DNA from 2 places in the Melaminivora jejuensis genome. Region 2 is predicted to be linked to the other one. Evidence: riboswitches for the same ligand, from Rfam matches in the RefSeq annotation. Region 2 holds a riboswitch; the other holds the start of a gene.

Region 1 (7,673 bases), 490 kb from region 2:
GTCAATGTCCTGGTGTTGGCGTTGCTGTTGGGGCGCGCGCTGGGAATGCATGGCTCGGTGCTGCAGGAGTTGGGTTTGGCGGCGCTGCTGCACGATGTCGGCAAGATCACCATGCCGATGCACATCGCTGAGCCTGGCGCCCCTTTGAGCGCCGTCGAGTTGCAACGCTACCGCGCCCATGTGGGTGAATCGGTCGCGCTGGGGCAGCAGATGGGCTTGTCCAGCGATGTGCTCATCTCCATTGCCCAGCACCACGAGGCTGCCGATGGCAGCGGTCACCCTCTGGAATTGATGGGTGATGAGATTGGACGCAGCGGGCAGATTCTCGCTCTGGTCAATACCTATGAGCGGTTGTGCAACCCACTCTTTGGAAACCAGCCTCTGACGCCCCATGAGGCGGTGTCCGAGCTTTATGCACGGCAGAACAATCGTTTCGACCCAGGCATTCTTACCACCTTCATTCGCATGATGGGCGTCTATCCCCCTGGCTGCCTGATCCAGCTGCTGGACGGGCGCTATGGCCTGGTGGTCAAGGTCGATCCCGCCCATCCCTTGAAGCCGGTGGTCAGGATACACGCCACGGACATGCCGGGCGCTGGTATTCACACGATCGAGCTGCTTCACAGCCCAGGCCTGGGCATACGGCGCAGTCTGCGTCCAGTGCAGGTGCCGTTCGACGTTCTGGCTCAGTTGCAGCCGGGTTCTCGCACTCATTACTATTTCGAGCGCGCAGCGGCAAAGTCTGAGCGGGACGCAAATCCATGAATTTTCCCCTTCTGCCCGTCGGCACTTGGCACAGCATCGCTGACGCCTGGCCACAGGCGATGTGGCTGATTGATGCGGCGACGTTGGAAGTGATCTATGCCAACCGGGCGGCGGGCGAGCTGTTGGGCAGGCCTGTCGCAGAAATGGTGGGCCGCTCTGTGCATCAGCTTGCTTCTGCTCCGCAGGATCTGCTGTTTTGGGAGCAATCGGCAACGGAAATCGCTGCCGGCATCCATTCATGCACCAGTATCTGGAACCCGCAGCGTGGTGAGCAAATCCCCGTTGAGCGCTGGATTCAGGCTGTTCCTCCTGTGCAGGATGCATCCAGTACACAGGGCGCGAGCCTGCTTGCCATGTACATGCAGGACTGCTCCGAAAGCGAAAACTCCACGCGGGAGCTGGAGGGTCTGCTGTCCCAACTGCGCGCCACTCTGGATTGCGCTGCAGATGGCATCCTGTCGTGCGACCTGCAGGGGCGTATCCGAGCGTTCAACCATCGTCTGGTGCAGATCTGGAAACTGCCCGACGCACTGCTGAGGCGGCGTGATGACGACGCCATCCACGCCCACATGCAGGCCCAGGTTGAGGATGTGGCTGCATACAGGCAAAGCCTGGCCACACTGCGGCGCGAGCCGCTGCTTGAAGCCACGCATGTGTTTCGCCTGCGTGACAGTTCTGTGGTGGAGCTGCGCTCTGTGCCGCAGCTGATTCACGGCAAGCCGGCTGGCCGGATCCATGTTTATCGCGACATTTCCGGGCAAATCCAGGCCCAGGCCAATCTCCAGCTGGCAGCCCAGGTATTCGAATCCAGCCTGGACGCCATTTTTATTGCAGACACCCGGGGCATGTTGGTGCGCATCAACCCCAGTGGCTGCGAGTTGCTGGGGGCCCGGCAGCTGGAATTGCTCAGCCGACCGGTCACCGCCATGATCGATTTGGACAGGCCGGCAGCTTCCTTTCTGCGCCAGGTGGAGCAAGCCTGGGACTTGCAGGGATTCTGGGTGGGCGATGTCACGCTTCGCCCGGGTGCCTCAGATTCGGCCATTCCCATTGCCCTGTCATGGGTGGCGCTGCGCGATGAGCGGGGCAACGTCAGCCAGAGCATAGGCTTCATGCGTGACCTGACGACGCACCATGCGGCGCAAAGACGCATTGAAGAGCTGGCATTCACTGACCCCTGACAGGGCTGCCCAACCGGCTGCAGTTGACGCAGTGGGTTGGCTCGGTCATCGAAGGCGCCCGCAGTCGCAGCGCCGAGTTCGCGGTGCTGTTCCTGGATCTGGATCGCTTCAAGATCGTCAATGATTCCCTGGGCCACCCGTTCGGCGACCAGGTGCTCAAGATGGTGGCGCAGCGTCTGCAGGATTGCCTGCGCCAGTCGGACATGCTGTGCCGGCTGGGGGGCGATGAATTCGTGGTCTATCTGCACGACGCAGATCGGAAGGTGGCTGAAGCGGTGGCCCGCCGGATGCTTGATGAAATGGCGCATCCTTTTACTCTGGAGGGAATGAATTTTTCCATCCAGGGCAGCATGGGAATAGCCCTGTACCCTCATGATGGGCTGACGCTGGATGATCTGATCAAACACGCCGACTCAGCCATGTACCGGGTCAAGGAGCGGGGCCGGGGCCACTACAGCTTCTACCGCCCCCAGATGAGTGCCGATCTGTTGCCGCGCATGAAGATGGAGCACGCCATGCGTCTGGCTCTCGGCCTGGGGCACATGGAGGTTCACTATCAGCCCCAGGTCGAATTCGCTACCGGGCGCATCGTAGGCATGGAAGCGCTGCTGCGCTGGCGAGATCCGGAATTGGGGTCGGTACCACCAGCAGTTTTCATCCCACTGGCAGAAGAAAGTGGCTATATCGTCACCCTGGGCGCCTGGGTGATGGAGCAGGCGATCAAGGAGGCTGCGCACTGGCATGTCAGCGGGACGCCCATGGTGGTTTCCGTCAACGTCTCGGCCCTGGAGTTCCGCCAGCCCGGTCTGGTCGAGCGGATTTCCGGCTTGCTGGCCCAGCATGGCCTGCCTGCCGCTATGTTGGAGTTGGAGTTGACGGAAAGCGTGCTGCTGCAGGATGCGCAGGAGATGGAGCAGCTCCTGGGAACGCTGGCCCAGTTGGGCATAGGGCTTTCCATCGATGATTTCGGTACCGGCTACTCCAGCCTGGCGTATCTCAAGAAGCTGTCCATCCACCGCCTGAAGATAGACAAGTCGTTTGTCGATGGCTTGCCGCTGCATGAGCGTGACCAGGCCATTGTGCAGGCCATCGTCAGCATGGGGCGCGCCCTGGGCATTGCCACGGTGGCTGAAGGCGTCGAGACAGCAGCCCAGCGCGATGCGCTGCAAGCCATGGGCTGCGACTTCTATCAGGGGTATCTGTGTGCGCCGGCGCTGCCGGTGCCGCAATTGCGAACTCTGGTGGGGCGGGCCGGCCAGGCTCGGCAAGAGGTGTCTGCAAGTGCCACCGAGCCGTCATCCTGAACCGAGGGTTCAGGGGGGCAAGGGCAGCGTGGCATTGGGTTCATCTGACGCGAGATGATCACGCCTGCCAGGCGATGTACCAAGCCCGGGCTCATATGAGCATTGGTTCAAGGAACTATAAAGCCCGGCAGCACCGCAGACGAGTCCATTGTAAGCCCGCCTGTGCCCTTTGGGCGCTGTGCTGGCCAATGTTTACAAAGCTGCTGGCATCTGTTCGTCCAGAGCTTCATCCAGTCGCTCGATGAGCTGGCCCAGGCGCTCGTTGGCGTATGCGTCGTCGGCGTATGTGTCGGCAGTGGGCTGCACCTCGGCGGAGGCGCCCTCGTACTCGGCACGGGCCTGGGCGGTCACTGCGGCCACCACATCGCGGTCGGCGATCTCGAAGGCCAGATTCAAGGCCACCAGCACGGCGATGCGCTCGCGGGCGCGCACCTTGCCCGTGTCGCGGATGCGTGTCATGGCCGTATCCACGCGCTCCACTGCTTCCAGCAGACGCGCTTCCTGCCCCTCGGCGCAGGCCAGCAGATAGCTCTGCTGCAGTATCTGAACTTCGATCTGTTTCATGGGGTGTCGTCGTCCATGGCTGGCTGGTTGGCCGGCAGGCGGTCGAGCAGCGCATCGACACGCGCACGGGCAGCCTGGAGCCGGGATTTGAGGGAATCGCGCTCCTGGGCGAGCGCCAAGACCTCCTGCGTCAGCAGGGTATTGGCGTGCTTGATCTGCTCGTGCTGCTGCAGCAGCCGCTCCACGCGTTCGGCAAGCTGGTCAATCGGAGAGGGGGCTGGCATAGGGGTGCGATTGTAGATAGTGCCGGGGCGATGCTGCACCTGCACATAAAATCGCCCCGTTGGTGCTCGCTGCATGGTTCACATGCCGCAGTTCAACGGGAAGCAGGGAGGGGCTCTTCAGCGCGAAGAAACATGTCCCGGGCCTGCGCTGCCCCCGCAACGGTCAGCGAACGAGCCGCACGCCGGCTCCCCTTTCACGCACGAAGCCACTGGGCGCCTTGAACAAGCGCCTGGGAAGGCGCCTGGAAGGCGTGTCGCCAGCCCGGATACCGGCCAACAAGGAGGCTGCGCCGTGCCCGCTGGGCAGGCGCAGCCATGTCACCCACTGCTGGCGGGGAAGCTGGCACGGGTTTGTTGCTTCTTTTGTCCTTCCATGTCGATTACCCTGTCTAGCGCCCGTCTGGCTGCCATTGGCGCCGGCGCGCCCCTGCGTCTGAGCGCTTTGGCCCTGGCATCTTTGAACCTGTGCGCCGCCCAGGCGCAGGACGCCACGCTGCTGGCGCAGAACCTGCACGCGCCAACGATGAACGAAATCGTGGTCACGGCCAATCGGGTGGCCCAGCCGCTGACCGATGTGCTGGCCGATGTGACCATCGTCGATCGCCAGACCATAGAGAGCAGCGGCGCTGCGGCGCTGGCCGATGTGCTGGCGCGCCTGCCCGGCATCGAGCTGTCGCGCAACGGCGGCCCCGGCACGGTCACCAGCCTGTTCCTGCGCGGTGCGGAGACGCGCTTCACCGCCGTCTATGTCGATGGTGTGCGGGTTGACTCGCAGGCCGGCAGCGGCGGCGCGACCTGGGAGGCCCTGCCGCTGTCGCTGATCGACCGCATTGAGGTGCTGCGCGGGCCGGCAGCGGCCATCTATGGCTCGGACGCCGTGGCTGGGGTGATCCAGATCTTCACCAAGAAGGGCGAGGCCGGCGTGGCGCCCTACGTGGGCATTGGCCTGGGCACGTACCGTACCTGGCGCACCGAGGCCGGCGTAAGCGGCGCCAGCGGCACGCTGGACTATGCCCTGGGCCTGACGCGCGAGGGCAGCCGGGGCTTCAGCGCCAAGACCGACGCCAAGAGCAACCCTGACCGCGACGGCTACCACCAAAGCGCCGTCAATGGCCGGCTGGGCTGGCAGATCAACGCCGCGCACCGCCTGGAAGGCACGCTGCTGCACAACGAGTCCAACAGCGGCTACGACACCAGCCAGGAAGATGACCGCAGCCTGCACCGTATCCAGACGCTGGGCGCGCACTGGCAGGCGCAATGGAGCGAGGGTTACAAGACCCGCCTGTCCGTGACCGAATCCCGGGATCGCTACGAGACCCGGCCCTCGCCCTACCTGACCAACACCCAGTTGCGCGGCTACCTGCTGCACAACGAGTGGCGCCTGGGCGAGCACCAGTTCACCGCAGCGCTGGAGCGGCGCGAAGACCACCTGGACAACGCCCCTATCGACCGCGACCGCTCGCAAAATGCCCTGGCCCTGGGCTGGGGCCTGCGCGCCGGGGCGCACACGCTGCAGCTCAACGCCCGCCACGACCGCGACAGCGAGTTCGGCGGCAAGAGCACCGGCAGCGCCGCCTATGGCTACGAATTCGCCCCCAACTGGCGCGCCACTGCATCGATGGGCACGGCCTTTCGCGCGCCCACGCTGTACCAGCGCTTCAGCATGTACGGCGACGCCAGCCTGACCCCCGAGACGGCACGCAACGTCGAGCTGGGCCTGAAATGGCTCCAGGGTGCCAGCAGCTTCTCGGCCACCGTGTACCGCAACAACGTCAGTAACCTGATCACCTTCGTCAGCGGCCCCGGCCCTTGCCCGGGTGGCAGCGGCCCCTACCCGGGCTGCTACGACAGCATCGGCAAGGCACGCTACCAGGGCCTGACCCTGGCCGGCTCGCACCAGTTGGCCGGCGTGCGCCTGCACGGCTCCATCGATTTGCAGAACCCCAAGAACCTGGACACTGGCAAGCAGCTGCAGCGCCGTGCCAAGCGCCACGCCGCCCTGGGCGCCGAGACCCGGATCGCCCACTGGACGGTGGGCGGCGAGGCGCAGCTGTCGGGCCGGCGCTTCGACGATGCTGCCAACAAGAACGTGCTGGGCGGCTACACCCTGCTGAACCTGCACGCCAGCACCCGCGTGGCGCGCGACTGGCAGATCGTCGCCCGCCTGGACAACCTGACGGACAAGCACTACGAAGTCGCGCGCACCTACGCCACGCCGGGGCGCAGCTTCTATGTCGGCCTGAAGTGGGCGCCGCAGTACTGACGGCAGCTGGCGCCAGCGGCATGAGCACACCCGCCACACCCGCGCGCTGTCCGGCGCTGGTCATTGCCGCGCCCGCCTCGGGCCAGGGCAAGACCACGGTGGCCGCTGCGCTGGCCCGGCTGCACACCCGGGCCGGGCGGCGCGTGCGCGTGTTCAAGTGCGGGCCGGATCACCTCGACCCGCACTGGCACGAGCTGGCCAGTGGTGCGCCCGTGCATCCGCTGGACTTGTGGCTGACCGGCGAGCACGACTGCCGCGCCCGCCTGCACGCCGCCGCCCATGAGGCCGACCTGATCCTGATCGAAGGCGTCATGGGCCTGTTCGATGGCCAGCTGAGCGTGGCCGAACTGGCGCGCCGCCTGGGCATCCCGGTGCTGGCCGTGATCGACGCCAGCGCCATGGGCGGCACGCTGGGCGCGCTGGTGCATGGCCTGCGCAGCTATTGGCCTGATCTGCCCTGGGCCGGCGTGCTGGCCAACCGCGTGGCCGGCGCGCGCCACGCCGACATGCTGCGCGCCGGCCTGCGCGATGCGAGCGACTGGCTGGGGGCCGTGCCCTCTGTGGCCGGGCCGCAGGAGCAGCCGGGCCGCCAGAGCCGCCCTGCCGCCCTGCTGCCCGAGCGCCAGCTCGGCCTGGTGGCGGCGCGCGAGCTGCCCGATGCCCTGGCGCGGCTGGACGCTGCCGCTGACGCCCTGCAGGCCACGCCGCTGGGCCGCATGACGGCGCAGGACTGGCAGCGCTGGGCTGTTGAATTCCCGCCGCCGGCACCGTCGGCCAGTGCCGCGCCCGCACCCCTGCTGGCCGGGCGACGCATTGCCGTGGCGCAGGACGAGGCGTTTTGCCTGATCTATCGGGCCAACCTGGACGTGCTGCGCCAGCTGGGCGCGCAGGTCGCGTGCTTTGCCCCGCTGCGCGGCGAGCCGCTGCCGGCGTGCGACGCGCTGTGGCTGCCCGGCGGCTTTCCCGAACTGCACGCCCCGGCGCTGGCAGCGCAGAGCGCGCTGCGCGAGCAATTGCGCCAGCACATCGCCGCCGGCAAGCCCATCTGGGCCGAAGGCGGCGGCATGGTGGCGCTGCTGGGCGGCATCACCTTGCCGGATGGCAGCCGCGCGCCGCTGTGGGACTTGCTGCCCGGCCACGCCACCTTGCACACCCGCCTGCAGGCGCTGGGAATGCGCGTGCTGCAGTGGCCGGATGCCGCCGGGCTGCGCGGCCACAGCTTCCACTATTCGAGCACCGACACGGCAGTGCCCATCGTGGCCCAGGCCGTGCGGCCTGATCCGGCAGACGGTGCTGCCGGCGCCGAGCCGGTCTATCGCCACGGCAGCATCCACGCCAGCTATTTCCACGCCTGGTTCGCCTCCGAGCCGCA
Region 2 (7,673 bases):
CAGCGCCAGCATCACGCCGATCAGGCCCGAGCCGGTGAAGCCTAGCCACTGCACCGCCAGCGGCCCTGTCAGATAGCCCAACATCCCGCCGGCATGGCCGGGCAGCGCTGGCTCGAAACGGTACAGACGGGACCACTCCAGCCCGCAGCTGGCGCACAGCAGCAGCGCCAGGCCGAGCCAGAAGGCGCCGCGCTGGCGCCACGACAGCAGGCCTTCGTAGCTGGCGCCGCGCATCCAGCGCGCCAGTGAGGCCAGCCAGGCGTGCAAGGCCGCCGCCACGCCCCACCAGGCGGAAAAGCCCAGCAGGAAGTAGCTGCCATCGGCCAGCCAGGCGCCCAGCCGGCCCAGCCAGTTGGCCGTGGCAGCGCCGGTGCCGGTGGTGGACCAGGCCGCATCTTCGGGGAGTAACTGAGCAGCGCCAGCAGCCAGACCAGCAGCGCCAGCAGCGCCAGCACCAGGATCAGCTCGTGGCTGAAGCGCGCCACACCACTGCGCAGCGCACTCTGGGGCGGTGGCGCTCCGTTCAGGGTATTGAAGGAGTAAGTCATACAGAAAAACCAGCGCGCAAGCTTACCCCATGACCCGCGCCGGGACAGGGGCCGCAGGGGCATCCCTACAATGATCCGCCGCCGCGCCGGGGCCGCCCGCCGCGCCGGGGCCGCCCGCCGCGCCCTCACCGACCGTTGCGGCACTCTTGCCCGCCCAACCCCGACACTTTGACGAACCCCATGTCCAACACCCCCACCCAGCACGCCAAAGTCCTGATCCTCGGCTCCGGCCCCGCCGGCTACACCGCCGCCGTCTATGCCGCCCGCGCTAACCTGAAACCCTTGCTCGTCACCGGCATGGCCCAGGGCGGCCAACTCATGACCACCACCGACGTGGACAACTGGCCCGCCGACCCGCTGGGCGTGCAGGGGCCGGATCTGATGCAGCGCTTCCTGCAGCACGCCGAGCGCTTCCAGACGCAGATCGTGTTCGACCACATCAGCGCCGTCGATCTGAGCCAGCGCCCCTTCACCCTGACCGGCGACATGGGCCAGTACACCTGCGACGCGCTGATCATCGCCACCGGCGCCTCGGCCAGGTACCTGGGCCTGCCGTCCGAGGAGGCCTTCATGGGCCGGGGCGTGTCAGCCTGCGCCACCTGCGACGGTTTTTTCTACCGCGAGCAGGATGTCTGCGTGGTCGGCGGCGGCAACACTGCCGTGGAGGAAGCCCTGTACCTGTCCAACATCGCGCGCAAGGTCACGTTGATCCACCGGCGCGACAAGTTCCGCGCCGAGCCCATCCTGATCGACAAGCTCCATGAGAAGGTCGCCGAGGGCAAGATCGAGCTGAAGACGCATTTCACGCTCGACGAGGTGCTGGGCGACGACTCGGGCGTCACCGGCGTGCGCGTCAAGAGTACCGAGGACGGTCATACCGAGGACTTGCCGCTGCAGGGCTGCTTCATCGCCATCGGCCACTCGCCCAACACCGACATCTTCCAGGGCCAGCTGGACATGGCAGGCGGCTACATCAACACCCAGGGCGGGCACCAGGGCTTTGCCACCCAGACCAGCGTGCCCGGCGTATTCGCTGCCGGCGACGTGCAGGACTACACCTACCGCCAGGCGATTACCAGCGCCGGCACGGGCTGCATGGCGGCGCTGGATGCGCAGCGCTTCCTGGAGCAGCAGGACTGACGAAAGAGCGGCAGGCGCAGGCAACGCTGCTGCCGGCGCCCTGTGCCACAATCGCGCCCGCCGCCCGCCCGGGCCTTTTCCATCCACCCGGCGGCGGCGCTCTCACCAGGTGCCCGGCCTGCCGCTCTTGCGGCCTGCAGGGTTCAACGGGAAGCAGGTGCGCGGCGCCTCCTGCAGCAAGAATTTTCTGCAGCAAAGCCGCAATTCCTGCGCTGCCCCCGCAACGGTCAGCGGAAACCAAGCCTCGCCCGCCGCCATGCCCTCGGCATGGCTGGCCGCCACTGCGCCATGCGGCGCGGGAAGGCGCGAGGCCTGGTGCGCCAAGCGCACCGTCCGCAAGCCCGGATACCGGCCTGCGTGAGCATGTAGCGGCGGCTGCGGGCGAGCAGCGGGCCGGACACACGCTGCCCCCTGGCCGCGCCCTGCCCCGCGCGGCAGCGTCCGCCCCCTGATTCCTGCCTCGGCGCCTTTCCAACAGTCGAGCGTGGTCTGCGGGCGAGCAGACCCAGCGGATCAGGGAGTTGCGTTCCATGCCATCCATCCTTCCATCCCGCCGGCCCAGCCTCGTGCGCCCCTGGCGGGCCTGCCTGCTGGCCGGCTGCAGCCTGTGGGGCGCAGCAAACGCGCAGACGGGCAGCGCAGCAGCAGCGCCCACCCAGGGCGCACTGCCGGCGGTGCAGGTCACCAGCCAGCAGAGCATTTCCACCGCCACGCGCCTGGAGGCCGACCCGCTGCGCCTGCCCTTTGCCGCCACCGTGGTCGAGCGCGCGCAGATGGACGCCGCCGGCGCCATCACGCTGGAGGACGAGCTGCGCAGCGTGCCTGGCCTGCAGCACGGCACCCAGGGCAATTACTACACACGCTTCGAGACGCGCGGCCTGCGCGACACGCAGGACGTGCTGGTGCTGATCGACGGCGTGCCGCTGCGCCTGCTGCAGGGCAACGCCGACGTGACCCTGGTTGCCCCCGAACTGGTCGATCGCATCGAATTCATCAAAGGCCCGGCCTCGGCGCTGTACGGCAAGAACGCCATCGGCGGCGTCGTGCAGTTCTTCCTCAAGCCCGAGCAGGCCGGCGGCGAGGCTACGGCTACGCTGGGCCGCTTCGGCCGCACCGACGCTAGCTTGCGCCAGCGCTGGGACTTCGAGCGCGGCAATCTGTTTGTCGGCCTGGCCAGCAACCACTGGGACGGCTTCCAGCGCGGCGCCGGGCGCACCCAGCAGGCAGCGGTGCTCTCGGGCGACTGGGCGCTCACCCCGCAGTGGGTCACCGGCGCGCAGTATTTCGACAGCGACGTGAATGCCTACCGCGGCTCCATCGTGCCGCTGCAAGGTGGCCGGCCCATGTTCGGCATCGGCTGGCGCGACAACTACGGCATCGACGGCTCGCGCGTGACCGGACACTACCAGTCGCTGTCGTGGAAGAACAGGATCGAGTGGGGCCAGGGCCTGAGCCTGCGCCACCTCAGCAGCATCACGCGCTACGACCGGCTGTTCGCCGGCGGCATCACTATCGTGCCGCCGCCGGCCGCCGTCAGCAAAGGCTATTCCGAGACGCAGACCGACGACAGCGGCGTGTTCCATGACCTGTCGCTGGCCCACCTGTCGGCTGGCAAGCACTGGAGCAACGAGCTGCAGATCGGCCTGAACCTGGAGCGCGGCTGGCAGGATCAGGCCTCGCCTGCCTTCAGCAACGCGCCCACCTACCGTGGCCCCGACTACGACACGCCGGTGAGCAATATCGGCAACGACCCGCGCGGCATCCGTGGCCGCGTGACCGGCTCGCGCTTTGACCAGGAAGTGCGCAGCATCTACATGCAGGATCGCCTGGAATGGGGCGATGCCGGCCTGACGCTGGGCCTGCGGCGCGACCACTTCACGCAGCGCCTGGCACGCTCGGACACGTCCGTGCAGTCCTACCAGAGCGCCAGCCGCAACAGCCCGCGCATTGCCGCCGACTGGCTGTGGCTGCGCGGCGCAGCCGGCGAGCATGTGCTGTTTGCCAACTGGACTGAGGGCTTTCGCCCGCAGGCCGTGGCGCTGAATACGCGCGACGGCATCGTCATGCCCAACATCCTGCGTCCCGAGCGCACGCGCAGCCGGGAGATCGGGCTCAAGGGCCGGGCGCTCGATGCGTCCTGGGCCTACCAGGTCAGCGTGTTCGAGGCGCGCAAGATCGACGGCCAGCGCTACTACCGCAACGGCCCCGACTCGTTCATCTCGACCAATGCCACCTCGCGCGTACACGGCCTGGAGGCGCAGGCGCAGTGGCGGCTCTCGCCGCGCTGGAGCGGCTGGGCCCACTACACCTGGCAGGACGCGCGCCTGAGCGACTTCCAGACCTACACCAACGCCGGCGTGCCGTCGGCCAATTACGGCGGCCTGCGTATGCGCATGTCGGCCCACCACATCGCCGGCCTGGGCGTGACCTGGCGCGAGGGCGACTGGACGGTGGCTGCCAGCGCCAATTCGGTGGGTTCGCGCTTCCTGCGCGACAACACGGCCAATCCGCAGAAGCTGCCGGCCTATGTGCTGCTCAACGTCGCCGCCAGCTGGGACGCCACAGCGCGCTGGACGCTGCAGGCGGGGGTGAACAACCTGAGCGACCGCTACTACATCGGCGACGACCTGTCGGCGCAGGACGCGGGCAACGCCGGCGCCCCGCGCACCTGGTTCGCCCGCGCACGCTACCGCTTCTGATGCACCGCCGCGACATGCTGGGACACATGCTGCTGGCAGGCTGCGCCGCGCAGGCCGGGGCCGCCGGCGCAGCGGGGGCGTTCCCGCGCGAGGTGGTGGACGCGCTGGGGCGGCGCGTGCGCATCGAGCGTCGGCCCGAGCGGCTGCTGGTGGTTTTTCCCAGCAACGTCGAACTGGCCTGGGCGCTGGGCCTGGGCGAGCGCGTGGCGGCCATCGGCGGTACGGTGCGCTGGCCGCCCGAGGCCGTGGCCAAGCCGCGCATCGGCGGCGCCCTGGGCTACTCCGTCGAGGCCGCCGCCGCCCACCGGCCCGACCTGCTGGTGCTCACGCCGGCGCACCAGTCGGCCCTGCACCTGGTCGATGCCTTTGCACGCATCGGCACGCCCAGCCTGGTGCTGGCGCATCCGGATCTGCCCGCCGTGCTACGCAACCTGGCACTGCTGGGCCAGGCCACCGGCTGCGAGGACGCGGCCCGGCGCGAACAGGAGCACATGCAGCAGGCCCTGGCCGAGGTGGCGCAGCGCGTGGCCGGCGCCCCCGTGCGCAGCGTCTATCTGGAGACCGCTGCCGCTGCGCGCGGCGCCTACCAGACCATGGGGCGCGGTCACTACGCCAGCGATGCGCTGCGCTGGGCCGGCGGGCGCAACGTCTTTGCCGACACGCTGCAGGGCGCCCAGCAGGTCAGCGCCGAAGCCATCTTCCTGCATGACCCGCAGGTCATCATCTCGCTGCAACAGGTGCCCAGGGATCCCGAGCTGATCGCCCGCCGCCCTGGCTGGAGCCGGCTGCGCGCCGTGCGCAGCGGGCGCGTGGTGGTGCTCGAACGCGGCCACAAGCTGATCCCCGGCCCGCGCCAGGTGCAGGCGGTGCAGGCCTATGCACGGGCGCTGCATCCTGAGCTTTTTGCCGACACCCCAAACCCCTCTGCTGCCGGAGGTGGGGCTTGACCGCCCGGCCCGAGCGCGCCCGGCCTGGTGCGGCGCGCGCCTGGGCGCTGCTGCTGGCGCTGGCTGCGCTGGCGACAGTGGCCGCACTGAGCCTGGGCGCCGCCACCGTGCCGCCCTGGCGCTGGCTGGCAGGCGACGCCGCCGCCGAGCTGGTGCGCGTCTGGCGCGCGCCGCGCGTGGCCACGGCGTTTGCCGTGGGCGGCTTTCTGGCCCTGGCCGGGCTGGTGTTCCAGGGGGTGTTTCGCAATCCGCTGGCCGAGCCCTATCTGTTGGGCAGCGCCAGCGGTGCGGCCGTGGGCGCTGCCGTGGCGCTGCTGCTGCCGGCGGCAGTGCCCAGCAGCTGGAGCCTGCCGCTGCTGGCCTTCGCCGGCGCCTGGGGCGCAGGCTGGCTGGTGCTGCTGGTGGCCCGCCTGGGGGGCGCCTGGCAAAGCGGGCGGCTGCTGCTGGCCGGCGTGGCGCTGGCGGCCATCCTCTCGGCACTGCGCAGCCTGATGCTGATGCTGTGGGGCGACGAGACGACCAACCTGCGCGCCATCGTCTCCTGGCAGCTGGGCGGCGTGCAAAACGCCGCCTGGGGCGAGGCACTGGCGCTGCTGGCAGCGCTGGCCGTGCTGGCGCTGCTGGTGCGCGCCCTGGCGCCCGGGCTGGACGCACTGGGCCTGGGCGAGGAGACGGCGCATGCCATGGGAGTGCGCACGGCAGCCTTCTCGGCACGCGCCGTCATGCTGGCCTCGCTGGCCACAGCGCTGGCTGTGGCCTGGGGCGGCCTGATCGGCTTTGTCGGGCTGATCGTGCCGCACGTGCTGCGCTGGTGGCTGGGCCCGCTGCACGCGCGCCTGGCCGCAGCCTGCGCCGTAGCCGGGGGCGCTTTGCTGGTGGCCGTGGACGCCGTGGCGCGCGCGGCGCTGGCGCCCAGCGAAATCCCCATTGGCCTGCTCACCGCGCTGATCGGCGGGCCATTTTTCCTGTTCCTGCTGCTGCGCGCCAAGGCATGAGCAGCACTGCGCCGGCCCTGGCCTTCGAACAGCTCTCGCTGGCGGTAGCCGGGCGGGTGCTGCTGCAACAGGTGGATCTGCAGGTGCCGGCGCGTGGCCTGCTCGGGCTGGTGGGCGCCAACGGCGCCGGCAAGACCAGCCTGCTGCGTGCCGCACTGGGGCTGCTGGCGCCGCACTGCGGGCGCGTGCTGGTGCAGGGCCGCGCGCCGCAGCACTGGAAGGCGCACGAGCTGGCGCGCCAGGTCGGCTACGTGGCGCAGGACGGGCACAGCCACTGGGATCTGACGGTGCATGAGGCGCTGCATCTGCACCCCGGCGCCCGCCCTGGCCCCTGGCTGCAGCGCTGCGAGCTGCAGCCCCTGCTGGGCCGGCGCCTGGCCAGCCTGTCGGGCGGCGAGCGCGCGCGCGTGGCACTGGCGCGCGCCTTGGCGCACAGCCCCGCACTGCTGCTGGCCGACGAGCCTGCCGCCCACCTGGACATACCGCACCACCACCGTCTGATGGCCTTGCTGCACGAGGCAGCGCGCGAGCGCGCCGTGGTCATCGTGCTGCACGACTTGCACGCAGCCGCGCGGTACTGCGACCGCCTGGCGCTGCTGGGCCAGGGGCGGCTGCTGGCCCATGGCCCACCCGCCGAAGTGCTGACCCCCGCGCTGCTGGCCCAGGCCTATGGCGCACCCATCGCTGCCCTGCAGGTGCAGGGGCAGCAGTTTTTCACCCAACCCGAGGCCGTGGCATGACCCCTCAACCCCCGCGCGGATTCCAGCGCTTCGACCTGGCCGGCTGGTCGCGCGAGGCCACGCTGGGGCCGCACCGCGAACTGCTGGATTTTTTCTGCACCGCCGAGCAGCTGGGCTTTGACGGTGTGTGGTTCCATGAATTCCGGCTGCTGGAAGGCAGCGGCCCCTACCCCTCGCCCCTGCTGCTGGCTGCTGCGCTGCTGGCGCGCACCGAGCGGCTGCGCGTGGGCATCTCGGCGCTGGTGGCGCCCCTGCACCAGCCGCTGCTGCTGGCCGAGGAGCTGCTGCAGCTGCACTTCCAGAGCGATGGCCGCCTGGACGCCGGCCTGGGCCGGGGCACGGATGCCGCCACGCTGGCGCAACTGGGCATCGCCCAGGAGGAGACGCGCACGCGCTTCGAGCACTGCTGCACGACCTTGCTGGACGCAGCGCGCGCCGTGCCGCTGTACGTGGCCGGCAGCACCGCCGAGACCCTGGCGTTTGCCCTGGCCCGGCGCCTGCCGCTGCTGCTCAGCCTGGAGCCGCCGGAGGCCGCGCAGCTGGCGCAGGTGCGGCAGTTGGTCGATGCCGCTGCCGGCCAGCAGGTACTGGCGCGCTCGTCGCT

What was found. A riboswitch is a leader RNA that binds a small molecule or an ion and turns the genes downstream of it on or off. The one in region 2 is predicted to bind cobalamin.
Region 1: linked by a shared signal. The riboswitch ahead of IDM45_RS06220 (TonB-dependent receptor domain-containing protein) and the one ahead of IDM45_RS08505 (TonB-dependent siderophore receptor) in region 2 are both predicted to bind cobalamin.

The regions. Positions count from the first base shown of each region.
Region 1 covers NZ_JACWIJ010000002.1:1,287,264-1,294,936, reverse strand. Annotated here, with positions in the region: gene IDM45_RS06240 (HD-GYP domain-containing protein) at 1-765, shown strand, start outside; partial or broken gene IDM45_RS18245 (putative bifunctional diguanylate cyclase/phosphodiesterase) at 825-3,250, shown strand; gene IDM45_RS06230 (cell division protein ZapA) at 3,443-3,814, opposite strand; gene IDM45_RS06225 (DUF904 domain-containing protein) at 3,811-4,038, opposite strand; cobalamin riboswitch at 4,082-4,330, shown strand; gene IDM45_RS06220 (TonB-dependent receptor domain-containing protein) at 4,412-6,301, shown strand; gene IDM45_RS06215 (cobyrinate a,c-diamide synthase) at 6,322-7,673, shown strand, end outside.
Region 2 covers NZ_JACWIJ010000002.1:1,775,970-1,783,642, forward strand. Annotated here, with positions in the region: gene IDM45_RS08495 (DNA translocase FtsK) at 1-561, opposite strand, end outside; gene trxB (thioredoxin-disulfide reductase) at 729-1,688, shown strand; cobalamin riboswitch at 1,779-2,058, shown strand; gene IDM45_RS08505 (TonB-dependent siderophore receptor) at 2,219-4,387, shown strand; gene IDM45_RS08510 (ABC transporter substrate-binding protein) at 4,387-5,334, shown strand; gene IDM45_RS08515 (FecCD family ABC transporter permease) at 5,331-6,329, shown strand; gene IDM45_RS08520 (ABC transporter ATP-binding protein) at 6,326-7,069, shown strand; gene IDM45_RS08525 (LLM class flavin-dependent oxidoreductase) at 7,066-7,673, shown strand, end outside.